4 regions of the Neobacillus sp. DFD-2R genome follow, and region 2 is predicted to be linked to each of the others. Evidence: riboswitches for the same ligand, from Rfam matches in the RefSeq annotation. Region 2 holds a riboswitch; each other region holds the start of a gene.
The links. A riboswitch is a leader RNA that binds a small molecule or an ion and turns the genes downstream of it on or off. The one in region 2 is predicted to bind S-adenosylmethionine.

Region 1: linked by a shared signal. The riboswitch ahead of AC3ANV_RS26820 (YezD family protein) and the one ahead of AC3ANV_RS04775 (methionine biosynthesis PLP-dependent protein) in region 2 are both predicted to bind S-adenosylmethionine.
Region 3: linked by a shared signal. The riboswitch ahead of mtnW (2,3-diketo-5-methylthiopentyl-1-phosphate enolase) and the one ahead of AC3ANV_RS04775 (methionine biosynthesis PLP-dependent protein) in region 2 are both predicted to bind S-adenosylmethionine.
Region 4: linked by a shared signal. The riboswitch ahead of AC3ANV_RS23320 (homoserine dehydrogenase) and the one ahead of AC3ANV_RS04775 (methionine biosynthesis PLP-dependent protein) in region 2 are both predicted to bind S-adenosylmethionine.

The regions. Positions count from the first base shown of each region.
Region 1 is NZ_CM173228.1:5,326,584-5,334,858, forward strand. It holds gene cobA (uroporphyrinogen-III C-methyltransferase) at 1-214, opposite strand, end outside; gene cysC (adenylyl-sulfate kinase) at 290-892, opposite strand; gene sat (sulfate adenylyltransferase) at 913-2,061, opposite strand; gene cysP (sulfate permease) at 2,160-3,239, opposite strand; gene AC3ANV_RS26815 (phosphoadenylyl-sulfate reductase) at 3,252-3,959, opposite strand; gene AC3ANV_RS26820 (YezD family protein) at 4,057-4,182, opposite strand; SAM riboswitch class I at 4,267-4,371, opposite strand; gene tuf (elongation factor Tu) at 4,766-5,953, opposite strand; gene fusA (elongation factor G) at 6,081-8,162, opposite strand; gene rpsG (30S ribosomal protein S7) at 8,211-8,275, opposite strand, start outside.
Region 2 is NZ_CM173228.1:984,039-992,313, reverse strand. It holds gene AC3ANV_RS04780 (lasso peptide isopeptide bond-forming cyclase) at 5-1,954, opposite strand; SAM riboswitch class I at 2,405-2,519, shown strand; gene AC3ANV_RS04775 (methionine biosynthesis PLP-dependent protein) at 2,608-3,720, shown strand; gene metC (cystathionine beta-lyase) at 3,720-4,907, shown strand; gene AC3ANV_RS04765 (bifunctional homocysteine S-methyltransferase/methylenetetrahydrofolate reductase) at 4,904-6,772, shown strand; gene metH (methionine synthase) at 6,750-8,275, shown strand, end outside.
Region 3 is NZ_CM173228.1:4,272,345-4,280,619, reverse strand. It holds gene AC3ANV_RS21415 (carbon-nitrogen family hydrolase) at 1-785, opposite strand, end outside; gene AC3ANV_RS21410 (aminotransferase class I/II-fold pyridoxal phosphate-dependent enzyme) at 902-2,080, shown strand; SAM riboswitch class I at 2,156-2,264, shown strand; gene mtnW (2,3-diketo-5-methylthiopentyl-1-phosphate enolase) at 2,440-3,651, shown strand; gene AC3ANV_RS21400 (2-hydroxy-3-keto-5-methylthiopentenyl-1-phosphate phosphatase) at 3,648-4,322, shown strand; gene AC3ANV_RS21395 (methylthioribulose 1-phosphate dehydratase) at 4,316-4,945, shown strand; gene AC3ANV_RS21390 (1,2-dihydroxy-3-keto-5-methylthiopentene dioxygenase) at 4,971-5,504, shown strand; gene AC3ANV_RS21385 (electron transfer flavoprotein subunit beta/FixA family protein) at 6,350-7,174, shown strand; gene AC3ANV_RS21380 (electron transfer flavoprotein subunit alpha/FixB family protein) at 7,209-8,240, shown strand; gene AC3ANV_RS21375 (FAD-dependent oxidoreductase) at 8,233-8,275, shown strand, end outside.
Region 4 is NZ_CM173228.1:4,651,116-4,659,390, reverse strand. It holds gene argF (ornithine carbamoyltransferase) at 1-906, shown strand, start outside; gene AC3ANV_RS23330 (argininosuccinate synthase) at 985-2,196, shown strand; gene argH (argininosuccinate lyase) at 2,263-3,639, shown strand; SAM riboswitch class I at 3,749-3,860, shown strand; gene AC3ANV_RS23320 (homoserine dehydrogenase) at 3,952-5,187, shown strand; gene AC3ANV_RS23315 (glycosyltransferase) at 5,376-7,202, shown strand; gene AC3ANV_RS23310 (glycosyltransferase family 2 protein) at 7,215-7,895, shown strand; gene AC3ANV_RS23305 (YfhD family protein) at 8,223-8,275, opposite strand, start outside.

The DNA.
Region 1 (8,275 bases), 1.1 Mb from region 2:
GTAAATGATTAATCGTTTCTTGCTGAAGTGTATGAGAATCCGGAAGCTTACCACAGTAAATCAGTTCGGCATTTGACTTAGCATAGTTTAATAATTCATCGTTTACCAATCGATCATATAAAATAACATCAGCTTCTTTTATACATTTTAATCCTTTTACAGTTATTAAGTCCGGATCTCCCGGACCGGCGCCAACTAGATATACCTTTCCCAAATTCCATTCACCTCGCCTTTTTTCTTATTATAAAACATCTTTACCTATCTCAGTACAGGCAAACTATTTATTCTTCTATGAAATGAAGTTCCTCTTCTTTAAATAGGCAATAATTTGTTCAACACTTTCTTCTATAGAAGAGGCATTCGTTTCGATTATTAACTCAGGATTTACCGGTTCCTCATATGGAGAATCAATTCCGGTAAAATCAGGAATGATTCCCTGTCTTGCCTTTACGTATAATCCTTTTGGGTCTCTTTTTTCACATTCTTCAATTGGACATTTGATATATACTTCCACAAACTCGTCATCTTCAAGAAGATAACGGACAAGTTCCCTATCTGCTGTAAAAGGAGAGATAAATGCCGTTAAAACTACCTGTCCGCCATCTACAAACAATTTTGACACTTCACCGATTCTTCGGATATTCTCTTTCCGATCTTCCTCTGTAAAACCGAGATCCTTGTTTAAACCATGTCGGACATTATCCCCATCCAACACATAGTTTTTTATCCCTTCATCAAACAAACGTTTGGCAATTGCATTGGCAACGGTTGATTTCCCTGAACCGGAAAGACCTGTGAACCATAAGACAAAACTGTTATGTCCATTTTGTTTTCTTCTTAATTCCTTTGTCAGCGATTGTTCATGCCAAACAACATTTGAACTTTTTTGCAAAATAATCCTCTCCGCTTCCTTTATGCTTTTACTGCCGTTTTGCGCAATCCTTCAATCAGTACTTCCACTACTTCCTTTCGGCTAAAAGTGCTTGGCGGCAGTTCTCCGTTGCGGAGCAATTCCCTAACCTTTGTGCCGGATAAAATAACATGATCTTCTTTGCTGTGTGCACATGTTTTGGTGGAGGCCATGCTTTCGCACTTCTTGCAATAAAAGCTGTGTTCAAAGAATAATAGATTAATTCCCAGTTCTTCTTGGGTAAAATTACTGAAAATTAATTGGGCATCATACGTACCATAATAATTACCTACCCCGGCATGGTCGCGTCCGACAATAAAATGCGTGCAGCCATAATTCTTCCGGACCATTGCATGGAAGACAGCTTCTCTAGGACCCGCATAGCGCATCGCAGCTGGGAAGACAGCTAGGAATACACGATCTTGCGGATAATAATTTTTTAACAATACTTGATAGCTTTCCATTCGAACATCCGCAGGAATATCATCTGATTTGGTCTCACCAACGAGTGGGTTTAAAAATAAACCATCGACAGTCTCAAGCGCTGTTTTTTGAATATATTCATGAGCACGGTGAACAGGATTTCTTGTTTGGAATCCGACAACCGTTTTCCAGCCCTTTGCTTCAAATTCTTGTCTTGATTCCGCAGGATCAAAATAAAAATCTGCAAATTGGTCTCGCTTGATTCGCTTAATAAGTTTGATTTCACCGCCAACGTATACATTTCCACGATCAAGTAATTTTTTTACTCCCGGATGTGCTGTTTCGGTTGTTCGATATACATTTTCTGCTTCTACAAATTTATCCGGCTGATAAATATCCGATACAGTAATAACACCATAGGTTTCATTATTGTGCACGAGCCTTACTACATCACCAACGGAAATATGTTGTGCTTCTTCCTCAGAGACCGGAAGTGTAATAGGGATACTCCACACAGTACCATCTGCAAGGCGCATTGATTTTACGACAGACTCATAATCCCTTTTATTCATAAAGCCTTTATTAGGGCTGTAAGCACCCGTTCCTATTAGTTCCAGGTCACTTAGTGCCATTACATCTAATTGAAGTTCTTTTTCTACAGTTTTGTAATTATAAGAAGGCTCCCAAAGATTGATTAGTGATCCTCCATGTGGTTGAATTAGTGCCATGATTTTTTCCTCCATTATTTAAAAAGTTTATGAAGCTTTCGGTGGGCTAGGTGTAAAATATTTATTTTACACCTAGGTGAAAGATATCTATCTTTCACCTAAATGCCCCCTCCGCCTTCGTAATACGATCTGCTGTCTTCGCGAATTGTCTTAACAAGACTAATAATTCCTAAGGTTGCTGCACAAACGCCGAATAAAACAACTACTGTGTAAATGTCACTATCAACAAATAGTTTTACAAAACCATAGGAGATGACAAGTGAGAGGATTGGAGATACAATCCATACTTTCACAATCTTACTAATTACGGCAGTTTTAAAAATTTCCAGCCCTTTTTGTGCAGTACCAATTCCCATAATCGCCGTACTTGTTACTTGTGTAAGTGGAACCGGCAATCCAAAAATAGAAGCTAAAATGACAAGAGTTGCACCTGTTCCTGAAATCGCTCCACCTTCTAAAAGGGAGAAGCTTGTTATTTTTTTAGCATTTGTTTGTAACACACCTTTTCCAAGGAGAATGGCACCGAGAGCAATAATCAAACCGCCGATGATTATGCCGGCTTTGACTGTCAATATTCCGGCTCCGACGATTGGCCCTGCTGCATTGGCAACATTGTTCATTCCCGCTGAAAAGGACTCGAAAAAACCAACAATGATCACAAATAGTGAGAGAATGCCTTTTGTTTTCCCTGTTTCTAGCTTAGGGTATTTTTTTTGTACTCGCTGAATCAGTTTTCCAAATATAAACCCTAAAGTAAAACCAATAATCGGTATGATAAACCAAAAAGCAACGATCACCATAATATTTTTAATAAATAAGGCACGATAGGCTATTCCTACCCCCACCACAGCTCCAACGGTAATTTCGCTTGTTGAAAGAGGAATACTTAAAATATTAGCGAGAAATAAAGATAAAGCAGCAGATGAAAGAATGATCAAAACAACCTTTACGGTTAAAAACGTGTGGGGAATAAGGTTGCTCCCAATTGTTTTAACCACCTCACTGCCTCCGATTACAGCACCGGCAAAAATACCAATGCCGCAGATAAGCAAGGCTATTTTCCGACTAGGAAGTGCACCTGAGCCGTAAGGGATACTAATGGCAGCTGCGGCACCGCTAGCACCAATATTCAAGGCAAAAAACAAGGCAACTGCACATGCTGCATAAGTAAGTGTCATTGACGTCCCCTCTTATCCATGCAGTCCGCACTCAGTTTTTCCTTTACCGGACCATCTTCCCGAACGAAGATCTTCTTCATTCCAAGCGGGTGCAGTACAAGTTTTACATCCAATACTTGGATAGCCCTTATCATGCAGGATATTGTATGGAAGCTGGTTTTTGTGAGCATATCTCCAAATATCCTTCCAGGTCCAATGGATGAGTGGGCAAATTTTTACTGATTTAAATTTACTGTCCAAATTAAAAAATTCGGTGTTCTTCCTTGTTTCTGACTGTTCTCTTCTTAATCCTGAAAGCCATGCCGTCCCGCCGGATAGGACTTCATTAAGCGGAATGACCTTTCTCATTTCACAGCACTTATTAGGCTCACGCTTCCATAATTCATCCCCATATTCCAATGCCTGCTGTTCAAGTGTAAGTTCAGGCTTTTTTAATTCAATTCTAAGGTTTGGATATTTTTGTTTTACTTGTTCAATTAACTGATAAGTCTCCTCAAAATGAACCCCTGTATCAAGAAATACGATCCTTGCTTTGTCATTTACCTTTGAGATCAAATCTATTAAAACAATACCTTCAATCCCGAAACTGCATGCATATGTTATCTCATCTTCTGAGTAATGCTGATATGCCCATCTTAATACTTCGAGAGCGCCTTTTGTTTCATCACTCATTGCAAACAAAGGCGGCGAAAACGAATCAAACGTATGATAAGTCAACAATTCAGTCAAGCTAACTTCCCCCATTTCTTTAAGGCAATAAAAAAAACAGTTATAACCAAGCAGTTAAAACTGCCTCTAGTTTTCTAGTCAGCACTTTTTATTTCAACCTTACTTTTTCATTCTTTTCAATTTGAATAATCTTTCCGTCCTGTACGACAAGCGTTATCGAACCAAACTTTAAATCTGTTAATAACTCTTTAAGCCGTGCAAAAACAGGTTCCAGCAAGTCTTCTTTTCCCAAACAAGTCCCTCCCTTGTTAAACAAAAAATCTTCCCATTTCGGAAAGACTGTTTAGGTAATATTTTTACCTTATCTTTCAAAATGGTTCACATTTTGTTGGATTTAGCACCTTACTATTTGTAGGTTGCCGGACATCAAAGGGCCAATTCCCTCCGTCTCTCTGGATAAGTATTCATTTTTAATAAAAACAAAATTCTTTAAGGAGTTTAATCCCTAGTTAATATATCGGTTTAATTAAATTTAACAGCATTATGTATAAATGTCAATCTGTTATTTTAAAATTTTCTGGCTTTTTCATAAATTGTTAAAAAAGTCCTAAGAACAAAAGGCGCAAGCGCCCGGTTAGCGCACGACAGGATTGGTACGGCTCGACTGAGGTAAAGTCAGATAATTTTCCAAGTTATCCGCACCAAATTATTTTATAGTTTCCTAAACGATACAAAAAGCTCTAGGCCTTGTATTGGCGCTAGAGCTAGATATTTCTTATAGTAAATAAAATAAACCATTTTCGCTAAAAATAAAAAAGCAAGTGGATCTACACCCACCTGCTTTTAATAGTAAATAATTATTCTTGAATTGTTGTAATTGAACCTGAACCTACAGTACGTCCGCCTTCACGAATTGAGAACTTTGTTCCTTCTTCGATTGCAACTGGAGCGATTAGTTCAACTGTCATTTCGATGTGGTCGCCAGGCATAACCATTTCAGTACCTTCTGGAAGCATACAAATACCAGTGATATCAGAAGTACGGAAATAGAATTGTGGACGGTAGTTTGAGAAGAATGGAGTATGACGTCCACCTTCTTCTTTTGATAAAACGTAAACTTGTGCTTTAAACTTAGTGTGTGGAGTGATTGACTTTGGTTTAGCCAATACTTGACCACGTTCGATATCTTCACGTGCTACACCACGAAGAAGAGCACCGATATTGTCTCCTGCTTCTGCAAAGTCAAGAAGCTTACGGAACATTTCTACACCTGTTACAGTTGTAGATTTTGGTTCTTCAGTGAAACCTACGATTTCAACTACGTCACCAACTTTAACTACACCACGCTCAACACGTCCTGTAGCAACAGTTCCACGACCAGTGATAGAGAAAACATCCTCAACAGGCATCATGAATGGCTTATCAGTGTCACGAGTTGGAGTTGGGATAAACTCATCAACAGCAGTCATAAGTTCATAGATTTTTTCTTCCCAAGCAGCATCGCCTTCTAATGCTTTAAGAGCAGAACCTTTGATAACCGGAGTATCATCACCAGGGAAGTCGTATTCTGTTAATAGATCACGAATTTCCATTTCTACTAATTCAAGAAGTTCTTCGTCGTCTACCATGTCACATTTGTTCATGAATACAACAAGGTATGGTACTCCTACTTGACGAGAAAGAAGGATGTGCTCACGAGTTTGTGGCATTGGGCCATCAGTTGCAGATACTACAAGGATACCGCCGTCCATTTGCGCAGCACCAGTGATCATGTTTTTAACATAGTCAGCGTGTCCTGGGCAGTCAACGTGTGCATAGTGACGGTTATCAGTTTCATACTCAACGTGTGCAGTAGAGATTGTGATACCACGTTCTCTTTCTTCCGGTGCACCGTCGATTTGATCGTATGCACGAGCTTCTGCCTTACCAGATTTAGCAAGAACTGAAGTGATAGCAGCTGTTAAAGTAGTTTTACCGTGGTCAACGTGACCAATTGTTCCGATGTTAACGTGTGGCTTTGAACGGTCGAATTTAGCTTTACCCATTAGGAAGTCCTCCTTTAAATTATAAAAGTTAAGTATATTTATTTATGGAAGCTGTGAAGTGGTTGTCCAAATTCTCAGCTTCCATGCTTACATTAGTAGTTATACTTTATAGAAAGGTGAAAATCAATTATTCACCTTTATTTTTTTTGATGATTTCTTCAGAAACTGATTTTGGTACTTCTTCATAGTGGTCAAAATGCATGGAGAATACTCCACGACCTTGAGTACTTGAGCGAAGCGCTGTTGCATAACCAAACATTTCTGAAAGTGGAACCATTGAACGAACCACTTGTGCGTTACCGCGTGCTTCCATACCTTCAACACGACCGCGACGAGCAGTGATTTGTCCCATGATATCACCTAAATATTCTTCAGGAATTACAACTTCTACTCTCATCATAGGTTCAAGGATAACCGGACTACACTTAGATGCAGCATTTTTAAGTGCCATTGATGCTGCAATCTTAAACGCCATTTCAGAGGAGTCAACATCATGGTATGATCCATCGAACAATCTTGCTTTAATATCAACTAATGGATATCCGGCAAGAACACCGCGATCTAGAGCGTCTTCAAGACCTGCTTGAACGGCAGGGATGTATTCACGAGGAACAACACCACCGACAATACCGTTTTCGAATTCGAAACCTTTTCCTTCTTCGTTAGGAGAGAACTCGATCCAAACGTGACCGTATTGTCCACGACCACCGGATTGACGTGCAAACTTACCTTCTACTTGTGCAGAAGCACGGAAAGTTTCACGGTAAGCAACCTGCGGCGCACCTACATTAGCTTCAACCTTAAACTCACGACGCATACGGTCAACAATGATATCAAGGTGAAGTTCACCCATACCGGCAATGATAACCTGACCGGTTTCCTGGTCAGTATGCGCACGGAATGTTGGATCTTCTTCTTGAAGCTTTTGTAATGCTGTAGTCATTTTATCTTGGTCTGCTTTTGATTTTGGTTCAACTGAAAGTTGAATTACCGGTTCAGGGAATTGCATAGACTCTAGGATAACAAGGTTTTTATCATCACATAGAGTATCACCGGTTGTTGTATCCTTTAAACCTACAGCAGCTGCAATGTCACCGGCAAAAACCTTAGAGATTTCTTGGCGGCTGTTTGCATGCATTTGCAGGATACGTCCGATACGTTCACGTTTGCCTTTTGTTGAGTTTTGGACATATGATCCAGACTCTAAAGTACCGGAGTAAACGCGGAAGAACGTTAATTTACCAACATAAGGGTCAGTCATAACTTTGAATGCAAGAGCAGAGAATGGCTCTTCATCGCTTGAATGACGTTCAATAACTTCTTCTTCATCATCAATTGCATGACCTTTGATTGCAGGTACATCTAATGGAGATGGAAGATAGTCAATAACAGCATCCAACATTAACTGAACACCTTTGTTTTTGAATGCAGATCCACAGATTACCGGATAGAATTCAACGTTTACAGTACCTTTACGAATCCCTGCTTTGAGTTCTTCTTTAGTGATTTCTTCACCGCCAAGGTACTTTTCCATTAACTCTTCATCAAGTTCTGCTACTGCTTCAACTAGCTTTTCACGATATTCTTCAGCTTGTGCTCTGTATTCTTCCGGAATTTCACGAACCTCAATATCAGTTCCTAAATCGTTTCCGTAGAATACTGCGTTCATTTCCACTAGGTCAATGATAGCTTCGAATTCATCTTCAGCACCGATTGGCAACTGAATTGGATGTGCATTCGCTTGTAAGCGGTCATGAATTGTCTTAACAGAATATAAGAAATCTGCACCAATTTTGTCCATCTTATTTACGAATACAACACGTGGTACTCCGTAAGTTGTTGCTTGACGCCAAACTGTTTCTGTTTGCGGCTCAACACCTGATTGTGCATCAAGTACAGCTACCGCACCATCAAGTACACGAAGTGAACGTTCAACTTCAACTGTGAAGTCTACGTGTCCTGGTGTGTCGATGATATTTACGCGGTGGCCTTTCCATGATGCAGTTGTTGCTGCGGAAGTGATTGTGATTCCGCGTTCTTGTTCCTGCTCCATCCAGTCCATCTGAGATGCGCCTTCATGTGTTTCACCGATTTTATGAATCTTACCAGTGTAATAAAGAACACGCTCAGTGGTCGTCGTTTTACCGGCATCAATGTGTGCCATGATACCGATATTACGAGTGTTTTCTAAGGAGAACTCTCTTGCCATTGGGTCTTTCTCCTTCCTAGTATGAAAGTTTTTATATTGAAGGTTAAATTACCAACGATAGTGAGCAAACGCTTTGTTTGCTTCTGCCATTTTGTGTGTATCTTCACGCTTCT
Region 2 (8,275 bases):
AGTATCACCTCCTTTCAAAATTTTTTTTAATATAACGATATACAATTAAACTTCGCATTAGCTTTCTATATTCTGGATCAGTAATATGCTCTCTTTGAGCTCCTTGCTCGGCTTTGAGTAAAGCAGATCCTATTACTTGACCATCCACAAACTCTAACATTGTTTTATCTTCACTAAGTTGCTTAATTTCTTCTATAAAGCGGTCCCAATAAGGAGTCATCCGATGAACCCAATCAGCAGCTTGAATCCCTCGAATTCGTTGATTTAACCTAACTTGGTCAGGTAAAATTTTTTTAGTAGATCTCCGAATAAGGGCTCGATCTAATCCATTTTGTACACATTGTTCTTCTGGAACAGACAAGCAAAACTGGACAACTCGTATATCGTTAGTTGGATCACGTTTCCATAATGAATATCGTAAGGAAAGCTTAGAATCCAGTGTATTCCCTGAATTCCAAGGTAAAAGATCCTCAAATGTAACCCTTCTTTGCTCATATAAGTTTGATGTTGCAAGCCATCCTGACCCATCTAATCCATGATCTTTTAGTTTTTGAAAAACACCTGTTCGATGTGCAAAAGTTGGATTAATTAATGTATTGTATTTTTGTGGTGTCCTAATCGAAAATACTTTATCAATAATTGGAAATCCTATTCTTGTAATAAAAGGGAGATTTCGGTACCTATCTCCACCAGTATTTCTACTATATTGATTCAATTCCTGCAATAGACGCAACCATTTCAACCTCTTTAATAGGATCGCGTAATAGTCTAAGGCAAAACCCCAAGATATCGTAAAATTTCCTTTATCTCCATTCAGTAATACCCCTATTCCTTTTTCGTGGGCTTTCTCAAATACTCCCTTTAACCAAAAGGAATTCTCAAAAAATTTATAAGGCATTTCCATCACTTCAAGAGTATCATTAATTTCCAAATAAGAATTCCTACCCTTAAAATCGCAGAAATTAGGAGAGATTCCACCCACGAACTGAATGGTTTTATTAATAAATGGCCTTTCATCAGGCATTAATTGTTTAGATGTAAAATCCACAAAATCACTTGGTGGGATATAACTAAATGTATGTAATAACTTATTTTCCTTTTTCAATTCTTTTGCAGCAAAACCAACAACAGCTCCTGAATCTAAACCCCCACTTAAAAATGAACCAATATTACGATAAGTTCTTAGCCGAGAGTTTACTGATTTTTGAAAAACCTCTTGAAATGCCTCAACATACTCTTCATCTGATTTTAGTTTTAATTGCTCACTAGGAGTAAAAACACCATATTTAGTTAACTTTATTTTATCTTTAATAATAGTAATTGAATGAAATGGTGGTATTTGATCTATATTGCAATAAGGCGTCATACGAGCATCTACAGTATCAATCATTCCCGTAATTGCCAAAAACTCAGCAATATAGTTTTCATTTAATTTCCTTTCAATATACGGCAGGGACAATAACGGTTGGATAGTTGTACAAAATGCTAGTTTGGATTGATTATAATAATAATAAAGTGTTCGATATCCCGAAGGGTCCCTGGCTCCAAAAAATTGTTGTTTTTTCTCATCCCAAATCATAAAAGCAAAATCGCCAACTAAATACTTCGGTGCATCCTCTCCCCATTTATCATAGGAAAGAAGAATAAGTTCACTATCTGTTATTGTTTTTCTATCAGATTTTTTGACCTGCAGTCTTTCAAACAATTCCTCACGATTATCAATAATCGCATCAGCCGTAATGGCTAACTTCCTATCATGATCATAGTTAGGCAACTTTTCACCAATCGATTCAGGTGTGATCCACTGGGCATGGCAGCCAAGAAAGACTTTGTCACTATGCCATATTTGAACATCATCAGCCGGATACTTCTCCAAATCTTTCATCATCCGCCTGCCATGTTCTAGATTAATAGGTTCATCGTTCAAATGATAAATACCAGCAATAGCACTCATCTTTTCCTCCTGCCAAGCATGAAATAAACTGTATGTAGTTTAAATAATTTATATGTAGTATTAAAATATAGAACGTTACCAGCTTGTAGTTCTTTAAACAGAACACGCAATCCATAGTTAATCGATAAGGGTTCATTCACAATGATTCTCCCTTATTACCAACTATTATTTCATTGTTATAAAACCATGTAAATCTATGTTTCTTGCTTTTTATGACAATGTTCATTTGGATTCTACATGACAATTTACTGTTCAATATAGTTCATTATTAAGAACACCTTGTAGATTAAAAATATCATCTCTTAATATTAGTGTCAACATCTTTCTTGGAAATTAACTTTAAATTTTTTCATAATTTTCTAATCTTGAATCAGCCATTGAGAAAAATAAAAAACCAATTGACACCCCCGCGAAATTGTAGTAAATTTTATAAATAATCTAAATATTGCTTTCTTATCAAGAGAGGTTGAGGGAATGGCCCGAAGACACCTCAGCAACCTTCAATGGTTTTTTCATTGAAAAGGTGCTAAGTCCTGCAAATTCTAGGTAATTTGCGAGATAAGAAGAATGACTGAACGGTCCGAACAGACAAAGTCTTCTTCTTATAAGAAGGCTTTTTTTTATTATTATTTTAAAAAATGGGAGTGGATGACATGTATAAAATTGAAACGAAGCTTGCTCAAATTGGAAATCGCAGTGAAACCGCAACAGGAACTGTAAACCCACCTGTTTATTTTTCAACGGCTTACCGTCATGAGGGGATTGGCCAGTCAACGGGCTTTGACTATAGCCGCACAGGAAATCCGACTCGCCAGCTCCTTGAAAAAGCAATTGCCGATTTGGAATATGGGGACCAAGGTTATGCTTGCAGCTCGGGAATGGCAGCCATCTATACGATTCTTTCATTATTCCAATCCGGAGATGAATGGTTAATAAGTGAAGATTTATACGGCGGTACCTACCGTTTGTTAGAGCAAGGTTTTAAAAAATGGGGCTTAAAGACTCAATATGTGAATACGTGTTGTCCGGACGAAGTGGAAAGTAAGATTACTCCTCATACAAAGGCCATCTTTCTTGAAACTCCGACCAATCCCCTCATGCAGGAATCAGATATTTCCGCTATTTCAAAAATTGCCAAGAAACACGGAATCTTGCTGATTGTTGACAATACTTTCTATACTCCACTCCTCCAGCAGCCAATCAAACTTGGTGCCGATATTGTCATTCATAGTGCCACTAAATACTTAGGCGGACACAATGATGTCCTTGCCGGGCTGATTGTTGCGAAGGGTGAAAAAATTTGTCAAGACCTGGCATTATATCACAACGGAGCAGGTGGAGTTCTTGGTCCATTCGATTCTTGGCTGGTCATGCGCGGAATGAAAACACTAGCCCTCCGAATGGAAAGACATGAGAAAAATGCGAAGGAACTTGTTGAATATCTTTCTAATCATGACGGTGTAACTGACGTCCTTTATCCTGGAAAAGGCGGAATGCTTTCTTTCCGGATCAAAGATGAATCTTGGGTGAATCCGTTCCTACAAGGTTTATCTCTCATTTCTTTTGCTGAAAGTCTTGGCGGTACGGAAAGCTTCATTACTTATCCGGCAACACAAACACATGCTGATATACCGGAAGAGATACGAATCCAACAAGGAGTGTGCAATCGTTTATTGCGTTTCTCCGTTGGAATTGAAGACTCACAGGATATTAAACAGGATCTTGAACAGGCATTTGCCAAAATTAAAGAAGGAGTGATTGCATAATGGGTGAATATACATTTGAAACAAGACTCCTTCATAATAAGCACAAGGTTGATCCTGCTACTGGGGCAGTAAGTGTACCGATCCAGCATGCATCCACCTTCCACCAAGCGGATTTCGATCAGTTTGGTAAATATGATTATGGCCGCAGTTTAAATCCAACAAGAGAAGCGTTGGAGGATGTGATTGCCGAATTAGAAGGCGGCACTAAAGGTTTTGCCTTTTCATCAGGAATGGCCGCCATTTCAACCGCTTTTCTTCTTCTTTCTCAAGGTGATCACATGGTTATTACCGAAGATGTATACGGCGGTACGTTTCGGATGGTTACACAGGTTCTGACGAGATTCGGAATTGAGCATACCTTTGTCGATATGACCAATATAGATGAAGTAAAACAGGCGATTCAGCCAAATACAAAAGCATTTTATGTCGAAACACCATCCAACCCGTTAATGAAGGTAACGGATATCAAAGCAATATGCGAATTAGCAAAGGAAATTGGGGCATTAACCTATGTCGATAATACCTTTCTAACTCCTGCCCTGCAAAAACCATTGGAGCTTGGCGCAGATGTTGTGCTGCATAGTGCCACTAAATTTTTGTCCGGTCACAGTGATGTCGTCGCAGGACTTGCCGTTGTCAAGGACGAAGATTTGGCGAAACGATTGGGCTTTTTGCAAAATGGCTTTGGGGCAATCCTTGGCGTTCAGGATGCATGGCTCGTTCTAAGGGGATTAAAGACACTTCACGTTCGCCTGGAACAATCGCAAAAATCAGCGATTAAACTGGCGGAATTTTTAGATGCGCATCCGCTCGTTGCAAAGGTACATTATCCGGCCCTTGAGCATCATCCGCAATACCATGTGCAAAAAAGCCAAGCAGCCGGTCCCGGAGCGGTTTTATCCTTTGAACTGGCTGATGAGGATGCCCTTCGTTCCTTTGTTTCAAAGGTTAAGATCCCTGTTTTTGCTGTAAGCCTCGGGGCGGTTGAGTCGATTTTATCTTATCCGGCCAAAATGTCTCATGCCGCAATGCCCGAAGCAGAGAGGGAAAAACGCGGTATTAAAAATAGCCTGATTCGTTTATCAGTTGGCCTGGAGAATCCCGATGACCTTATTAAGGATTTCTCTGATGCCCTGGAATCTATTCAGCAAAAAGAATTAGTTTTACAGCAAGGAGAATCCTCATGAGCTTTTTAGAAAAATTACAAAATCAAATTTTAATTGCTGACGGCGCCATGGGCACACTTCTCTACTCATATGGGACGGATTGTTGTTTTGAAGAATTAAACCTGTCTCACCCGGAGCAAATCCAGCTTATCCATAAAGCTTATATCGATGCCGGTTCAGATGTCATCCAAACCAATACCTATGCGGCCAACTATCTGAAGCTGCTAAGATACGGTCTGGAGGACTCTGTTAAAGAAATTAATAGCGCCGCTGTCCGAAATGCCAAAATCGCTGCGGGAAATCAAGCATATGTTCTTGGTACGATTGGCGGAAATCGCGGTATCAAGCCTAATTCTATTACAAAGGAAGATATAAAGCGGAGCTTCCGTGAGCAGCTGTATTGTCTATTGTTAGAGGGTGTGGACGGAATACTGCTCGAAACCTTTTATGACTTTGAAGAGCTTGAAACCATTCTCACCATCGCCAGGAAGGAAACAAAGCTGCCAATCATTGCTCAGGTTTCCTTGCAGGAGCCGGGAATTTTGCAAAATCAAATACCCGTAAATAATGCCCTAAAGCGTCTTGAAGGACTTGGTGCAGATGTAGTCGGCCTCAATTGCAGGCTCGGTCCCCATCATATGCTCGTAGCACTTGAACAGATCGAACTGCCAAAGCATGCATATCTTTCGGCGTATCCAAATGCCAGTCTTCCGACCTATACAGACGGAAAATTCCACTATGAAAGTGATGCAGATTATTTTCGGCAGTCCGCACAAGCCTTTCGAAAAGAAGGTGTCCGCTTGCTTGGCGGCTGCTGCGGGACAACACCGGAACACATTAAGGCCTTTGCTTCCGAACTAAAGAATAGTGTACCGATTTCAGAAAAAAGCGTAAAATTAAAGCCGGAGAAGATTATTGTTGAAGCCGTTTCTGTTCCGGCGAAGCGGGAGGATTCTCCTCTTCAGGAACTCGTAAAAGAAAAGCCGTCCGTAATCGTCGAATTAGATCCTCCGAGAAAGCTCGATACGACTAAGTTTTTTGAAGGGGCAAGAGCATTAAAAGAAGCAGGAATCGATGCGATTACGCTAGCCGATAATTCCCTTGCCTCTGTAAGAATTTCGAATGAATCATTAGGATATTTGGTTAAACAAGAGTTAGGAATGAGACCACTTATCCATATTGCCTGCAGAGACCGTAATATCATTGGCCTGCAATCTCATTTAATGGGCCTTCATACCCTGGGGATGCATGATGTATTGGCGATTACCGGCGATCCTGCCAGAGTGGGAGATTTCCCTGGAGCTTCATCCGTTTACGATGTCTCATCATTCGAGTTAATCCAAATGATTAAGCAGCTGAATAACGGGTTATCTTTTTCAGGAAAAGATCTTGGACAAAAGACCGCCTTTAGCATTGCCGCTGCCTTTAATCCAAACGTTCGCTCACTCGAGAAAGCGGTGAAAAGGCTTGAAAAGAAAATTCACTTCGGGGCCGATTACTTTATCTCTCAGCCGGTGTTTTCCGAAGAGAAATTACTCGAAGTCTATGAAAATACCAAGCATCTAGAAGCACCGATTTATATCGGCTTAATGCCATTGTTAAGCAGCAAAAATGCCGAGTTTCTTCATAACGAAGTCCCGGGAATCAAAATCTCCGATAGCATTCGCGAATCTATGGCTGCCTTAAATGACAATCCTGAGCTTGCCGTTCGTGAAGGAATTGAAATTACGAAATCATTAATTGATGCAGCCCTTGACCTATTTAACGGAATTTATTTAATTACACCATTTTTACGCTATGAACTAACAGCAGAGTTGGCAATTTATGCCCGTCAGCGTGCAAGTCAGATTAGGGGGAACAGCTATGTCGAAAGCTCCATTTATTGATCAACTAAAGAAACGAATCCTCATAATGGACGGGGCAATGGGTACGATGCTCCAGCGGGCCAATCTTACGGCTGCCGACTTCGGCGGTGAAGAATATGATGGCTGTAACGAGAACTTGAATTTAACAGCTCCTTCGGTGATTGCTACTATTCATAAAGAATATTTAGAGGCAGGAGCAGATATCATAGAAACCAATACCTTCGGGGCAACGAGCATTGTCCTTGATGAATATGGACTTGGATACAAAGCGTATGAAATTAATAAAATCGCCGCACTGATCGCGGGCCGGGAAGCACAAAAGGCTTCGACAGATGAATGGCCCCGCTATGTTGCCGGTTCGATGGGACCGACGACAAAAACTTTAAGTGTCACCGGCGGGACAACGTTTGATGAACTCACTGCTTCCTATGAAGAACAAGCCATTGGCTTGATTGACGGCGGAGTCGACCTTCTTCTTCTTGAAACGAGTCAGGATATGTTGAATGTCAAAGCCGGTTTCGTTGGGATCCAAAATGCTTTTTCAAAAACAGGCAAAACGCTGCCGTTAATGCTATCAGGAACCATTGAACCAATGGGCACTACGCTTGCCGGTCAATCCATTGAATCCTTCTATATTTCTATTGAACATATGAATCCGGTTGCGGTCGGTTTGAACTGTGCAACAGGTCCGGAATTTATGCAGGAGCATATCCGCTCATTGGCGAATTTGGCTACATCTGCTGTCAGCTGTTATCCGAATGCCGGTTTACCGGATGAAGAAGGACACTATCATGAAACACCTGAAACCTTGGCGAAGAAGCTTGGGGACTTTGCGGCCCAAGGATGGCTTAACATTGTTGGCGGATGCTGCGGTACCACTCCGGAGCATATTCGCGCCATTTCTGAAGTGATGCAAAATTACCAGCCGCGGGAAACCAAATCATCATTAACTCACATGGTTTCTGGCATTGAGCCATTTATTTACGACGACCCTACCCTCCGCCCGATTATGGTGGGCGAACGAACAAATGTTATTGGTTCGCGTAAATTTAAACGGTTGATTATCGAGGGGAAATTTGAGGAAGCTTCGGAAATTGCCAGAGCACAGGTAAAAAGCGGCGCACATGTCATCGATATTTGCCTTGCCGATCCCGATCGTGAAGAAATTGTCGATATGGAAAACTTCATTAAAGAAGTGGTGAAGAAAATCAAGGTACCGCTTGTTATCGATTCAACGGATGAAAAGGTAATCGAAAGGGCGCTAAAGTTTTCACAAGGAAAGGCCATCATTAATTCGATCAATCTTGAAGACGGCGAAGAACGCTTCGAAGCGATTGTACCGTTAATTCATCGTTACGGCGGAGCTGTTGTTGTTGGAACCATTGATGAAGAAGGCATGGGTGTTTCGGCGGAGCGAAAATTAGCCATTGCGAAGCGGTCCTATGACTTGTTAGTCAACAAATATCATCTTAACCCGCAGGATCTTATTTTCGACCCGCTTGTGTTTCCGGTCGGTACCGGGGA
Region 3 (8,275 bases), 2.2 Mb from region 2:
TATTTATAGTATTCCGGTTTTCGATCCTCAAAGATTGGGATCTGTTGTCGAATTTCCTTTACATGATCTAAATCTATCTCTGCTGTTAGGATTTCCTCGCTTTCGCCGGCTTCTGCAACCACTTCACCCCATGGGTCTATAATCATGGAGTGCCCGGCAAATTGGTTATTAGGGTCATGACCTGAGCGATTACAAGCGATAACAAAACACTGATTTTCAATTGCCCTGGCAATCAGTAATGCCCGCCAGTGGGAAAGACGGGGGGCTGGCCATTCAGCAACTACAAATAATGCTTCCGCCCCTTGTACAGTATGGGATCGGATCCATTCAGGAAATCTTATATCATAGCAAATGACTCCTGCAAACCGTCGTTCTTCCAGTTCAAATAGCCCTTTTTCTGTACCCGGTTCCAGATACAAATGCTCATCCATAAGTTTAAAAAGATGAAGTTTACTATATTGGTGAACGAGCTTTCCATTTTTGTTTATAATCAGCAGGGTGTTTTTTACACCCGTTTCTCCTCGATTTGCTACGGATCCCCCGACAAAATGAACCTGATATTTTTGAGCTGCTTGTTTAAGGAAATCTATCGTTTTAGCAGCGTTTTTGTCAGCAATTGCGTCAAGTCGTGTTAAGTCATACCCGGTAGTCCACAACTCGGGTAGAACAATAATGTCAGGATTATCACTGCTTACTTTTTGAATTAGCTTTTCAATTGATTGATAGTTTACAGAAGGATCGCCAAAGGCAATATCCAATTGCAGACAGGAAATTTTTAATTTCAAGAATTTTCACCCCATTTGGAAATTCGGAATTTTTACTTTACATGCTGATATAAAAGTTATATCATTTGTGATTAGAATTTCAATACTAAAATGAAATCCATAAGCAGGTGAGAACGATGAAGCAATTTCCACCCTCAGAATTATTAAACAGTCTTCCGAAGCAATTTTTTGCTTCACTTGTTAAAAAAGTAGGGCAATTTATTGAGCAAGGACATGATGTAATTAATTTGGGTCAAGGCAATCCGGATCAGCCTACTCCCAATCATATTGTTGCAAAGCTGCAAGATGCCGCATTAAATCCGGTAAATCATAAATATTCGCCATTTCAAGGGTACCCCTATTTAAAAAAGGCTGTTGAGGATTTTTATCTTCGTGAGTATGGGGTATCCATTAATCCTGATAAAGAAGTAGCGATTTTGTTTGGAGGAAAAGCCGGGTTAGTGGAAATTCCTCAATGCCTATTGAACCCTGGCGACACGATCCTTGTTCCAGACCCGGGCTATCCCGATTATTGGTCCGGGGTTGCGCTTGCTAAAGCTGAAATGGTTACAATGCCGCTAAAAGAAGAAAAAGAATTCTTACCGGATTATAATGAACTTTCTCAAGAAGAGTTATCTAAAGCAAAATTAATGTTCCTCAATTATCCGAATAATCCAACAGGGGCTACGGCTACCAGAGAGTTTTTTGAAGACACTGTCGCGCTTGCACGGGAAAATGATGTGTGTGTTATCCATGATTTTGCCTATGGAGCTATTGGTTTTGACGGTAATAAACCGCTAAGCTTTCTGCAAATTGATGGTGCTAAAGAAGTTGGAATCGAGATCTATACTCTATCAAAAACGTACAATATGGCAGGATGGCGTGTTGGTTTTGCGGTAGGTAATGAAAGTGTTATAGCTGCCATTGAGCTGTTACAGGATCACCTTTATGTAAGCATATTTGGAGCTGTTCAGGAAGCTGCTGCAGCTGCATTATTAGGACCACAGGATTGTGTTAGGGAATTAAATGAGCTTTATGAACGGAGACGAAACATCTTGATTGACGGACTCCGTACGATTGGTTGGGATGTTAAGGCACCAAAAGGATCATTTTTTGCATGGTTAAAGGTTCCTAATGGTCTTACATCTGAGGAATTTGCCGACATTCTTCTTGAACAAGCACATATCATGGTTGCACCGGGAATTGGCTTCGGTGAATTCGGAGAAGGTTTTGTTCGGGTGGGTTTATTGACATCTGAGAAACGGTTAAGTGAAGCTATCGAAAGAATGAGTTCATTAGAAATTTTCAAAAAATAGTTGACGGAATATTCTTTTTTTGGGATAATTCAAAATAAAGTTAAATATATTGTTAAAGTGAATATATACGATGTTTTCTTATCAAGAGCAGGCGGAGGGACCAGCCCGATGAAGCCCGGCAACCGACTTAACCTAATGTTAAGCACGGTGCTAATTCTTGCAGCGAAAGGCTGAAAGATGAGAAGATGTTAGTTTGTAATGCTAACCTCTTCCTGTCGAAGAGGTTTTTTTCGCTATTTAGAAACTATTCCATAAATTCTAAAAACGCATAAGTGCAACTACGCCTCTGTCTTCGCCCTTTTGGGCTTGCCAGTCGGCGAGTTTTCTTTATGTTTTATTTGAAAGGAAGTTGATTAAGAATGTCTGAATTAATTGCCACATATCTTATACACGACGAAAAAAATCCAGACAAAAAAGCGGAGGAAATTGCTTTAGGATTAACTGTAGGGTCTTGGACCAATTTGCCCGAACTGGAACAAAACCAATTACGAAAGCATAAAGGAAGAGTCGTTTCAATCGAAGTGCTTTCAGAAAAAGAAAATCAAGCGATTATTACCATCGCATACCCTACCATAAATTTTTCAACCGATTTACCCGCGATTCTAACGACTGTTTTTGGAAAACTTTCATTGGATGGAAAAATAAAATTGCTTGATTTACAGTTTGATCAGGAATTAAAAAAATGTTTCCCTGGACCAAGATACGGTATTGACGGTCTGCGAAGAAAACTGGGGGTTTATGACAGACCGCTTTTAATGAGTATTTTTAAAGGAGTACTCGGTAAGGATTTAGGATTCCTAGTAGAGCAGCTTAAACAGCAAGCATACGGTGGCGTTGATTTTGTTAAGGATGATGAAATACTTTTTGAAAATGAACTTACACCGTTTGAAAACCGAATTGTTGAGGGGAACAAGGTCCTCCAAGAAGTTTACAATCAGACAGGACATCGAACGTTGTATGCTGTGAATCTTACCGGCAGAACCTCCAAACTAAAAGAAAAAGCTCGAAAGGCTGTGGAGCTTGGTGCAGACCTTCTATTATTCAATGTATTTTCATATGGCCTGGATGTTTTGCAGGAATTAAGAGAAGACGATGAAATTGCCATACCTTTAATGGCACATCCTGCTGTAAGCGGGGCATTAACCTCTTCGTCCCATTATGGTATATCATCTTCATTATTGCTCGGAAAGCTCCTTCGGTATTCCGGCGCTGATTTGTCACTTTTCCCGTCACCTTATGGAACAGTTGCTTTAGAAAAGGACAAGGCGTTGTCGATTGCTAATGAGCTAACAAGGAAAGATTCCTTTAAACAGGCGTTTCCTGTTCCTTCTGCGGGAATTCATCCCGGCTTGGTTCCATTATTAATACGTGATTTTGGAATTGATTCTGTCATTAACGCCGGCGGGGGTGTACATGGACATCCTGATGGTGCCCGTGGCGGAGGTCTTGCATTCAGGCAAGCGATTGAAGCCAATTTACAAGGGAAAACATTAGCGGAGGCTGCTGAGAGCGACTCAGAGCTTAATAAAGCACTTCAATTATGGGGAAGTGCCGAGGTAAACGTAAAATGACAAAACCAGTGATTTATTGTGATTTTGATGGAACAATTACGGAAAGTGACAATATTATCGCCATCATGAAAAAATTTGCTCCTTCAGGGTGGGAAATGATAAAGGATCAAATCCTCACACAGCAGGTTTCCGTCAGTGAAGGAGTTGGAAAATTATTTTCGTTAATACCAAGTAATTTAAAAACAGAGGTTACTAATTTTGCGATTAAAAACGCAAAGATTCGGTCCGGTTTTAAAGAATTTGTTGAATTTACTCGTTCGGAGAAAATTCCCTTCTATATTGTAAGCGGTGGAATTGATTTTTTTGTTTATCCGATTCTGGAAGACTATGGACCATTTGATGGCATCTTTTGCAATAGATCCGATTTTTCTCAAAACGAAATAAAAATTCTATGGCCCTATGAATGTGATTCATTGTGCAGAAATGGTTGTGGCTGCTGTAAACCAAGTATCATTCGAAAATTGGAAAATCGTGATGAAAACTTCAAAATTGTTATTGGTGACTCTGTTACCGATCTTGAAGCAGCAAAACAAGCAGATTTTGTCCTTGCTCGTGATCTGCTTCAAGAAAAATGCGAAGAATGGGGAATTTCTCATCAAGGATTTAGCACTTTTTATGATTGTATTGAAGCGGTAAAAAAGAGAATTGAGGTGAATGAGCTAAAATGCTAATGGAAAAATGGAAAGAATTGGCTGATGTGAAGGAAGAGCTTGCAGAGCGAGATTGGTTCATGGGAACAAGCGGTAATCTTGCGATTAAAGTAAGTGATCATCCACTGCAATTTTTAGTTACTGCCAGTGGAAAGGATAAACGGAAGCGTACAAACGATGACTTTTTACTTGTCGATGAATTCGGCCGTCCTGTTAAGGAGAATCATTTAAGGCCTTCAGCTGAAACTTTGCTGCATGTTGAAATTTATCGGAAAACCAATGCCGGCTGCAGTCTTCATGTCCATACAATCGACAATAATGTCATTTCTGAAGTTTATGGCGACAATGGCGAGGTCACATTTCAAGGTCAGGAGCTAATTAAGGCATTTGATATGTGGGAAGAAGACGCGGTTTTAAAGATACCGATTATTCGTAACTACGCACATATTCCGACGCTGTCACAGGCCTTTTCAGAGCATGTGACAAGTGATTCAGGTGCCGTTTTGATTAGAAATCATGGAATCACTGTTTGGGGTAGAACCGCCTTTGAGGCTAAAAAAATCCTCGAGGCTTCTGAATTCTTATTCCGTTATCAATTACGCCTTTTGGAACATAAACCATATCAATTGTTTAAAGTAGTTTAATTTAAAATAGAGGGGATGAGTATTAATGGCTTATATTACATTTCAAATTAGAGATGAGCAAATTCAAGGGAAAGAGGAAGTTGCAAGCTTCTTGGAAACCCAAGAGGTAATTTACGAAAACTGGGATATTTCCAAGCTTCCGGATTCATTAGTCGAAAAATATTTATTATCAGACGAAGAAAAAGGAGAAATTTTAAATGTCTTTGCAAAGGAAATAGCTGAAATTTCTGCAAGAAGAGGCTACCAAGCACAAGATGTAATCTCTTTATCTGAAAATACAGCAAACCTTGATGTCCTGTTAACTAACTTTAAACAAGAGCACCACCATACAGATGATGAGGTCCGGTTCATTGTAAGCGGGCACGGGGTTTTTGTCATTCAAGGTATAGATGGCGAGTTTTTCGAAGTTCATTTAAACCCGGGCGATTTAATTTCTGTTCCTGAAAATACCAGGCACTACTTTACACTTGAGGAAGACCGGAAAGTAGTAGCTGTACGCATTTTTGTTACGAGCGAGGGTTGGGTACCAATTTACGAAAAACAAGAAGTAACCCAATAAGAAAAAAACCTGGCTGCAGAATATACGAGCCAGGTTTTTTAGTTTTATTATATAGTATGAAAAAAATAATTGTCCATTTAAGAGTTAAAAAACCCCAGTCAGCTTTAGTTAAACACCACTTATTTCCTACGTTGAATTTATCTGCATATTTAGACAGTAACTGTGATTTTTATCATTGTTTATATCCCAATATTTCATATAGTTATAGTAGTACTATTTTAATTTTAGGCTCTGTTAGCCTTGTCTGTTGATTTCCGCTCCAGGCACTCGCTTTCCGCGGGCGGTCGGGAGCCTCCTCGGCGCTTTGCGGACGCCACTGAAAAAGTCCTTTTCTGCTAATAATGAGATTTCCTGCCAACTAAAATCCCAAAAAATTGCGTTTTTCACCATCAAAGTAGGGAGAGGAAAATGGTTTTCATCGATTTTTCAGTCAATAGTGGGGATGGTTTTTTCAGGGAATCACCTATTGCAAAATATCTTGGACTTTTTCAGTGGCCTCGCTTTGCGCCTGCGGGGTCTCCCTTGACCTGCTTTTCCCGCAGGAGTCTCGCGCCTTCCGCTCCAATCAACATAGTGAGCAAAATCAACAATGAGCTTTAACATAGCCTAATTTTATTATCACATCAAGAAGAATTTACATATTTTTATTGCTACTAGGACCTGCATCTATTTCAATGATTGGTTGTCCGATTCACCTAAAAAAAATTTAAGAAACAAAAAAAGAAGCTTTGTTTTGTACGATGCTTGTGTTGCGATTTAAATACCGTAATAAAAAGCATTTTATAAACCATAGAAGGCAAACGCTTTCAACATTCTTAGATTATATGGAGGAGGGAAAGTCCTACATGCACATTGTCGTATGTGTCAAACAAGTACCCGATACAAAAATTATTAAAATTAATCCTAAAACAAACACATTAGACCGCCGCAGTGCTCCAGCCATTTTAAATCCTTACGATGCCCATGCAGTTCAAACTGCCGTAAGTATTAAAGAAAAAACAGGCGGTACTATTTCCGTTTTGTCAATGGGACCGCCTCAGGCAACAGCAGTTATTAAAAAGAGTATTGAAATTGGTGCAGATAGAGGGTATTTGATTTCTGACCGAGCTTTTGCCGGTGCAGATACACTCGCTACAAGCTATGCCTTATCTAAAGCATTGGAGAGAATTGGTAAAGATATTCCGGTTGATATGGTTATTTGCGGAAAACATGCCATTGATGGGGATACAGGCCAGGTTGGACCCGGTATTGCAAGAAGGATGGATATTCCCCCTGTAACGAATGTAATTGAAGTATCTGAAGTGAATTTGAATGAAAGAACTGTTTTAATTAAGCGGAAATTAACCAGCGGATATGAATTAATTCAAGCAGAAATGCCATGTCTGTTGACAGTTGAAAAGGAAATCAATCACATTGAGTATTCACCGATGCCAAATATGATCAGAGCAGCTAGATATGAACCAATTATTTGGGCAGTAAGTGATCTTGATAATGTAGACCGAGCGCAGCTTGGGCTAAAAGGTTCACCAACAATTGTAGGAAAAATGTTTACTCCTCCAAGACCCGAAGGCGGCAAAAAACTCGAAGGTTCTTCTAATGAGCAAGTAAAACAGCTCATGGAAGTCTTAATGGAGAAAAAAGATCTGTTCACCATCCAATCAGCGAAATAAAATAACGAAACTTTTGTCGCAGGGAGGCGTTTACATGAAACTGGACGAATACCGTGGAGTCTGGATATTCATCGAACAAAATGACGGTAAAATTGAAGGGGTTTCACTAGAATTATTGGGTGCAGGAAGGAAACTTGCAGATAAATTACAAGTCCCGTTATCAGGATTTTTACTTGGCTCTGGAATTAAAGGATTAGCGGGCCAAGTCATTTCATATGGTGCTGATCAAGTCTACATGATTGACCATCAGGTTTTGAAACAATATCGGACAGAATCATATATGAAGGGTGTTATGCTGTTAGCAGAAAAATATAAGCCGGAGATTATCCTTTACGGGGCAACACCAAACGGAAAAGATTTAGCGAGTGCCGTTGCTACCGATTTAAATACAGGCTTAACAGCAGATACAACCATGCTTGATGTGGATCTGGATAATAGATTACTGGAAGCAAGCCGTCCCGCATTCGGTGGGAACATTATGGCAACGATTCTTTGTAAAAAGCACCGTCCGCAGATGGCAACAGTCAGGCCAAAAGTAATGAAGGCATTAGCTCCTGACGCTGGCAGAGCCGGAAAAATTATCGAAGAAAAAATATCACTGCAAGAAGAAGAAATGCGGACAAAAGTACTACAGATTGTGAATGATGTCACAAAGAAGGCTAATTTGGCGGATGCCCATGTGATTGTCTGTGGTGGAAAAGGTATGGGGGATATTCAAAACTTCCAGATTCTTAATGACCTTGCAGAGACCATCGGTGCAAGTGTTGGCGGAACACGTGATGTTGTTGAAGCAGGCTGGCTGCCGCACGAACTTCAAATTGGTCAAACCGGTGAAACGGTCACTCCAAAGATTTATTTTGCCATCGCCTTATCAGGAGCAATACAGCACGTCGTTGGCATGAAAAATTCCGATTTAATCATCGCCATCAATAAGGATCCGAATGCACCAATATTTGATGTTGCTACATATGGGATTGTAGGAGATGCTATGGAAATCGTACCAAAACTAATTGAACAATTTAAACAGATCCGAAATGAAAAAGGCGGTGAAATAAGTTATGCCTGAAAAATTTGATGTCATTGTTGTGGGAGCAGGCCCGG
Region 4 (8,275 bases), 1.8 Mb from region 2:
TTACAGCTATCGGATTTTTCCAGTGAGGAAATCCTCTTTCTTCTTGAAACAGCGGAGGAGCTAAAAGCATTGCAGAAACAAGGGACTCCACATCCATTTTTAAGCGGGAAAGTATTAGGGATGATTTTTGAAAAATCATCCACCCGTACAAGGGTTTCATTTGAAGTTGGTATGCTCCAGCTTGGAGGCCATGCCATCTTCTTGAGTTCTAAAGACATTCAGCTGGGTAGAGGAGAAAGCATTTCTGATACAGCAAAAGTATTATCACGATATGTTGATGGTTTAATGATTCGGACTTTTTCACATGAATCGATTGAAGAATTTGCCGAACACGCAACTGTACCGGTCATTAATGGTTTAACAGATTTACAGCACCCTACTCAAGTCTTAGCAGATCTTTTAACCATTCTTGAGCATAAGGGGAAATTGGCCGGCTTAAAGCTTTGCTATGTGGGCGATGGGAATAATAATATGGCCCATTCGTTAATTGAAGGTGCAGTTAAAGTTGGAATGGATATCAGTGTTGCCAGCCCTGTCGGATATATGCCGAATGAAATAATCGTTGCGAATGCAAAAAAAGCTGCAAAAGGAACTAATATTACAATCACTAACGATCCGGTTGAAGCGATTAAAGACGCTGACGTTGTTGTTACGGATGTTTGGACCAGTATGGGGCAGGAAGAAGAAACGGCAAAGCGACTTAAGGCATTTCAATCCTTCCAAGTGAATGAAGAACTTTGTAAACTTGCGAAAAATGATTTTATCTTTTTACACTGTCTGCCGGCACACCGTGGTGAAGAAGTAACAGCAGAGATTATTGATGGACCGCATTCGGTTGTGTTTGATGAAGCAGAGAACCGATTACATGCACAAAAAGCAATTTTGAAAGTTTTACTAGAAAAATAGTCTTTATTTTTTTGAATATTGGTGTATAATAATTCTATCGGATGAATAATAATACATGTAAATGCGAGGAGAATATAAATGACGAAGGAAAAAATTATCTTAGCCTATTCAGGCGGTTTAGATACATCAGTTTCAGTAAAATGGATTCAAGAGAAATATGGTTATGATGTTATTGCGTTAGGTCTTGATGTTGGGGAAGGAAAAGACTTAGAAGCTATTAAAACGAAAGCATTAAATGTAGGGGCTAGTAAAGCGTATATCATTGATGCAAAAGAAATGCTAGCAAAGGATTATATCATTCCGGCTTTGAAAGCGAATTGTCTATATGAAGGCAAATACCCATTATCTTCAGCCCTTTCGAGACCATTAATTTCTAAGTTATTAGTGGATGTTGCTGAAAAGGAAGGTGCAGCTGCAGTTGCGCATGGATGTACCGGAAAAGGGAATGACCAAGTCCGTTTTGAAGTTTCAATTCAAGCATTAAATCCTAGTTTAAAAGTTGTTGCTCCAGTTCGTGAATGGGGGATGACGCGTGACGAAGAAATCAAGTATGCTGAAGAAAATGGGATTCCAATTCCAGTTGATTTAGATAATCCGTTTTCGATTGATGCTAATATTTGGGGACGTGCCTGCGAGGCCGGAGTTCTTGAGAACCCATGGAATGAAGCGCCTGAAGCAGCGTTTGACTGGACAAATCCAATTGAATTAACGCCGGATGCAGCAGAGTACATTGAAATTGAGTTTGAACAGGGCGTGCCAACTGCACTTAATGGTGAAAAGCTGCCATTGGTTCAATTAATTGAAACGTTAAACCAGCTTGGCGGCAAGCATGGTGTCGGACGAATCGATCATATCGAAAATAGATTAGTAGGAATCAAATCAAGAGAAGTGTATGAAAATCCTGCGGCATTAATTTTAATCAATGCTCATAAGGAACTAGAATTTTTAACATTGCCTCGTGAGGTTACTCAATTTAAAACCCAGGTGGATCAGCAAATGGCGAAAATTATTTACGAAGGACTTTGGTATTCGCCATTAAAAAATGCTTTGGATGCATTTATTGATGAGACTCAACAAGTCGTTTCCGGAACGATTCGCCTGAAGCTTCATAAAGGGAATCATACTGTTGTTGGCCGAAAATCGGCACATAGTCTTTATAACGAAGAACTGGCAACCTATTCAAAAGGTGATGCGTTTGACCATAATGCAGCAGTTGGATTTATCAAGCTTTGGGGACTGCCAACAAAGGTATATTCTGAGGTTAATAAAAAAGAAACCATTCTAAAATAATAGTAAGTGAGCCCTCGAAATCATTTCGGGGGCAATCTTATTCAAGCTTTTAAGGAGGAACAAAGGATGTCGAAGTTATGGGGCGGACGATTTACAAAGGAAACAAACAAGCTGGTGGAAGAGTTTACAGCTTCGATTTCTTTTGATCAAAAGCTAGCCAAGGAGGATATTGCCGGGAGCTTAGCACATGTTCAGATGTTAGGTGAGTGCGGGATTATTCCAATTGAGGATGCCGAGCAAATAAAAACCGGACTTCTTTCAATTAAAAAGATGGTTGAAAATAACGAGGTTGAGTTTTTAGTCGAAGATGAAGATATTCATATGAATATTGAGAAACTTTTAATTGAAAAAGTCGGTCCTGTGGGCGGAAAACTCCATACAGGGAGAAGCCGTAATGACCAGGTAGCGACAGATATGCACCTTTATTTACGAACAAAAACGACCGAGCTTATTAAACTTATCGAAGATGTTCAACAAGCTTTGATTGAACAAGCAAAAGAGAATGTGCAAACGCTAATTCCCGGGTATACTCACCTGCAGCGCGCTCAGCCCGTTTCCTTTGCCCATCATTTAATGGCCTATTTTTGGATGTTTGAACGGGATAAGGAAAGACTCATTGATAGCCTGAAACGGGTAAATTGGATGCCGCTAGGGTCCGGAGCATTAGCCGGAACGACCTTTCCTATTAATCGTGAACTGGTTGCCGGGCTTTTAGGTTTTGAAACCATCTATCCTAATAGCATGGATGCGGTAAGTGATCGTGATTTTATCCTTGAATTTTTGTCGATCGGTTCGATAATTATGACCCATATTTCGAGATTTTCCGAAGAGCTGGTGATTTGGTCAAGCCAGGAATTCCAGTTTGTGGAGCTTGATGACTCCTTCTGCACAGGTTCCAGTATCATGCCGCAAAAGAAAAATCCTGACGTACCGGAACTTTTAAGAGGGAAAACAGGGCGCACATACGGTAATTTAATTGGACTGCTAACGGTGTTGAAAGGCTTGCCTCTTGCCTATAACAAGGACTTGCAGGAAGACAAAGAGGGCATGTTTGATACAGTTGAAACACTTGAAGGCTCATTAAAGCTGTTAGCACCGATGATTGAAACGATGACCGTAAATAAAGACGTAATGCGTAAAGCCATTAATAATGACTTTTCTAATGCTACCGACATTGCTGATTACTTAGTAAGAAAAGGTTTGCCGTTCCGTGAAGCGCATGAAATCATCGGGAAAATCGTTTTATATGCGATTCAGCATCAAAAATATTTGCTGGATTTGAGCTTTGATGAATATAAAGCATTTAGTCTATTATTTGAAAAAGATATCTATGAGGTTTTATCACCTGAGCATGTAGTAGCAGTACGCAATAGTTTTGGCGGAACATCACCGGAACAGGTTAAACAGCAAATTGAACTTGCAGAGGGTAAGCTGAGCAGATAAATACTTATGAAGTAATTTGAAAGAAATATCAAAAAATATTGACACATTATGTTTAATCATCTAAAATTCATTTTATAACTTGGTAAATTAATGAATCAATTAAATACTACTCTTATCCAGAGCGGCGGAGGGACTAGGCCCGATGAAGCCCGGCAACCTTCAAGGTAATCCTTGAAAAGGTGCTAATTCCTGCAGGTTATTTTTAACCTGAAAGATAAGGGGAGGAAGTATGCCCTCTTCTTATGAAGAGGGCTTTTCTTTTTAGAAAAAAATTGATGATGTTGATAACATGATTTGAAGGGGTGGCTAAACATGTCTGTCGTAAAAGTGGCAATCTTAGGTTTTGGTACAGTGGGTGAAGGGGTTTACAAAACGATTCATTCCCATGCAGAGGAGTTAACAGCAGTTCTAGGTAAAAAAGTGGAAGTAGCAGCAGTTTTAATAAAAAATAAACAGAAAAAAAGAAACATCGCTGATGAGGTTCTTATCACCTCGGACTTTGAGGAAATATTACAGCTTCCACAGCTGGACCTTGTTGTTGAAGCCATTGTAGGTAAAGAATCACCCTTTTCTTTTTTGAAAAAAGCAATCAAAAGGGGCTGCCACATTATTACAGCGAATAAAGAGATGTTTGCCAGCCACGGTAGTGAATTGTTGAAGCTTGCGAAGGAGAATAATGTATCTGTTGGTTATGAAGCAACTGTAGGCGGAGGAATACCGATAATCCAAACATTAAGGCAGCTCTTAAACATTAACCGTGTTCAACATGTCCAAGGAATTGTAAATGGAACTTCCAATTTCATCTTAACGGAAATGCGCGAGAAGCAGCAGTCATTTGCGGCGGCTTTAAAATTAGCACAGGAAAAAGGCTATGCTGAAGCCGATCCTACAAATGATGTTGAGGGAATTGATGCTTTTTATAAATTAATGATCTTAAGTAGAATTGCATTTGGAGAAGAGCCAAACTGGAACGAGGTCGAAATTGAAGGAATTACTTCCATCACGAGTGAACTTATTGAGGCAGCCGAAAAACTTGGCTTAAGGTTTAAGCATATTGCTGACGTAAGTAAGGTTGGAGGTCAAGTAAAAGGGACAGTTAAGCCGGCTCTTGTCGGTAAGTCCCATCCTTTTTACCATGTCGAAGGGGTGCAAAATGCGATCAATGTACAGTCAGATATTGTTGGGGGGATAACTTTACAAGGACCGGGTGCCGGAATGTTTCCAACTGCAAGTGCAGTCATCGAAGATTTAGTCTATGTTTGCCAAAGTCCTTCGAGTCATGGCCGCACTACCCGAACAAATGCAGTCTCTTCTAAAAAGGGACAAATAAAAGAATGCTGGTTAGTTCACGGACTTAAAAAGAACAATGTAAATCCCGCAATTTCATGGATTGATCAAGTAGGAGATGAAACATTTATCATACATGCTGCTAAAAAGGATGTAATCCAACTGGCTACTCAAAATAAAACACTATTGACTTATTTGATAATAGATGGTTATCAAACAACAAATTTGAAAAAAACTGAATCATTATCCGTTTCATTATGATCTTAAACTAACTACGAGAACTGAGGCTGACAATTTGAGTCAGCCTCTTCTTTTTTTGTTTTTAATGAAATTTTAATGAAAAACCTTTTAAAAAGTAGGGATGAGCCTAGTCAAAATTAGATGGATATCATATTGTGTAAAAGCTAAACTTATGGGACGAATCATTTGACATGAAAAGAGGTGCGAACATGATGGGGAATAATAAGGGGGAACGATTGATAAAGGATATAAAAAATTCATTCACGTATGAGTTTTGGGCTAAGCCGGAAAGTATTCATCAGCTCGAAAAACAATCACAAGATCAACCAATAAAGTTTAGTAGTGGTAAAAATTATATTATTGGACCTGCCCATGGGGAAAACGAGGATGAAGCAGGGGTCAGTGTGTCAGTAGGTTTGAATGGAATATCAGTTTACGAACATATGATTAAAGATATATACGCTGCCTTAGTATATGAAACAAGGATTAATGAAATGATTCATATTGCGGTCGTATATGATAATCGAATGCCTTCCCTTTTCATAAATGGTCAATTAGTTAAAAAAGGAGAAAGAAGCACTAAAAAGTATGTTTATCCATCAGGAATTATTGCCGGACATCCAGGGCTTTTCTTTAATGGTAATCTCAAAGAGATAAGGATTTGGGATTATAGTAGAACTGAGAAACAGATTAAGTCCTTCATGAATGTAAGGCTAAATGGAGAGAAAGAAGGATTATTTTTTACTTGGCCTGCAATGGATGATGATGAAACAAAGCTAATAAGAGCAAAATCAAGCACACGAAGAAAAGAAAATAGCTGGAACCAAAACCAAAATAATAGCAAGGACCAAACCATCGAAGTCAGCATCATTATCCCATCCTACAATAGATATCCCCTAAACTTATTTACGCTATATTCACTTGAAAACCAAACCTTTGATCTTTCAAAAATGGAAGTAATCTTTATTGATGATGCCTCGACAGACCAAACTGAAATAAAACTTAGGGACTACCATCCACCCTTTCATTTTAACTATATTCGCAATCAGCAAAATCTCGGCAGGGCAAAGGTTCGCAATTTAGGAATCAAATCCTCAAGAGGGAAAGTACTTATCTTTTTAGATGCAGAAATGATTACAGAACCCGATTTTGTGAAAAATCATTACCAATACCATCAATCAAAAAAGAATGTAGTCTTATCGGGCGCCATGTTTTCAAAGTACGTAATTTCATGTGTTTTTCCTGAATTTGATCGTAAGCAGCTTGAAAGAATATCCTCACTGGCAAAAAATAATCAAGATTTTAATACGCGATTTCAAAACTATAAGCAGAGCAGCTCATCTTTTTTCCCTCTAATCGAAAAAGCAGACATTATGAATCAAACCTATCGGGATTTAATTTTCAAAACTATACCTTGGTTTTCAACAATAACTCGAAATTTTGGAGAAAATTTAGAAGGGTTTCAGTTTCCATGGATGGCATTTTTAACTGGAAATGTCTCCTTACGAAAAGAGTTAATTGAGCAAGCAGGACTGTTTGATGAAGACTTTGTAAAATATGGTTATGAGGACTGGGAGTTGGGATACCGTTTATATAAGCTTGGAGCCCAATATATCAATAATAATGAAGTAATGACCTACCATCAGGAACACCCTGTAGGGGAAAGCAAATGGAAAGAGGCGATTAGAAACTTCAATTTATTCATTTCAAAGCACCGGGATGTGGACGTTCTTATCTTAGGACTAGAGCTTGCCCTCTTTGAAGACTTATTATCGATGAATAAAATATTTTATGAATACAAGCTGCTGACTAAAAAGTATTCCGATAAATTTCAGGCATTTCAAGAAAAATTCATTGCCATTCTTGAAACCATTGTACTGATGCTGCGAATTGATATTCGACACTTCAATGTATTAGGGGCAGCAGGCTTTGGAGCAAACGAGAAAAAAGAACTTCTAACCGATATTGAAACGATTAGAAGTCTAAACCGATTTACTAATTTAACTGATTTTATGGATAAAATCATCAGATTATGATGGGGTGAAAAAATGGTATCGGTCATAACTTGTACGATGAGAGAGGAATTTATCGATAATGTGTTCAAGAATTATCACCAGCAAACATGGAAGGATAAAGAGTTAATTATTATCTTAAATAAGGATTCCATGGACATAGATAAATGGATATTGAAGGCAAAGAATGATCGAAATATTCGTGTCTATCAATTACATGAAAAAGCGACGTTGGGAGACTGCCTGAATTTTGGAATTCTGAAAGCAAACTATGATAATATTGCAAAATTTGATGATGATGACTATTATGGGCCCAACTACCTGGCGAGTACAATGCAGGCACTTGAAAATAAAAAAGTTTCGATCGTAGGAAAAAGTTCGTATTATATTTACTTTAAAAATAAGAAGGCACTGGTTTTTGTATCGGGTATAGAGAATGATATTACGGACACGGTTGCCGGTGCCTCGTTAGTGTTCAGAAAAGAAGTATGGGATACGGTTCAATTTGAAAAAGTAAATCGGGCAGAGGATTACTTTTTTATTGATCAATGTAAAAAGAATGGTTTTAATGTTTATTCTCTGGATCATTATGATTTTGCAGTGATCCGGCATACTACTGAAAACCACACTTGGAAGGTTTCTGATGAGGATCTTATGGGATGGGGAGAATTAGTCGCTTATACAGATGACTATCAGTCGATTGTTTCCAAAAAGTGATAATCGAGACTGGCTAAAAAGATATTTGTTTATCCAGTGTGTTATACACATAAAAAAGACTTAACTTGAAGTACTCCACAGACTTATCCACATTATCCACAGTGTTTTATCTAGTTATCAACAGGAGTTTGTTCACAGTTAGGCAGTTATAGGATATCAATGTTTAAGGAACTTCTGGGAGAATATCCACATTATCCACATAATCCACAGAAATAAAGGGAAAATGAAAGAAGCAGGAAATCCTGCTTCTTCTTTTTACATAAAGAAAGTTTATTTCTTTATGCATAGCAGCAGCAATGTTCTGCTGTTTCCATTTTAAAAAAGAGGTTATTTTCGCCTTTTCGTATTTACGCGCTGGTTAGCAGCATTAGCTCGTGCTT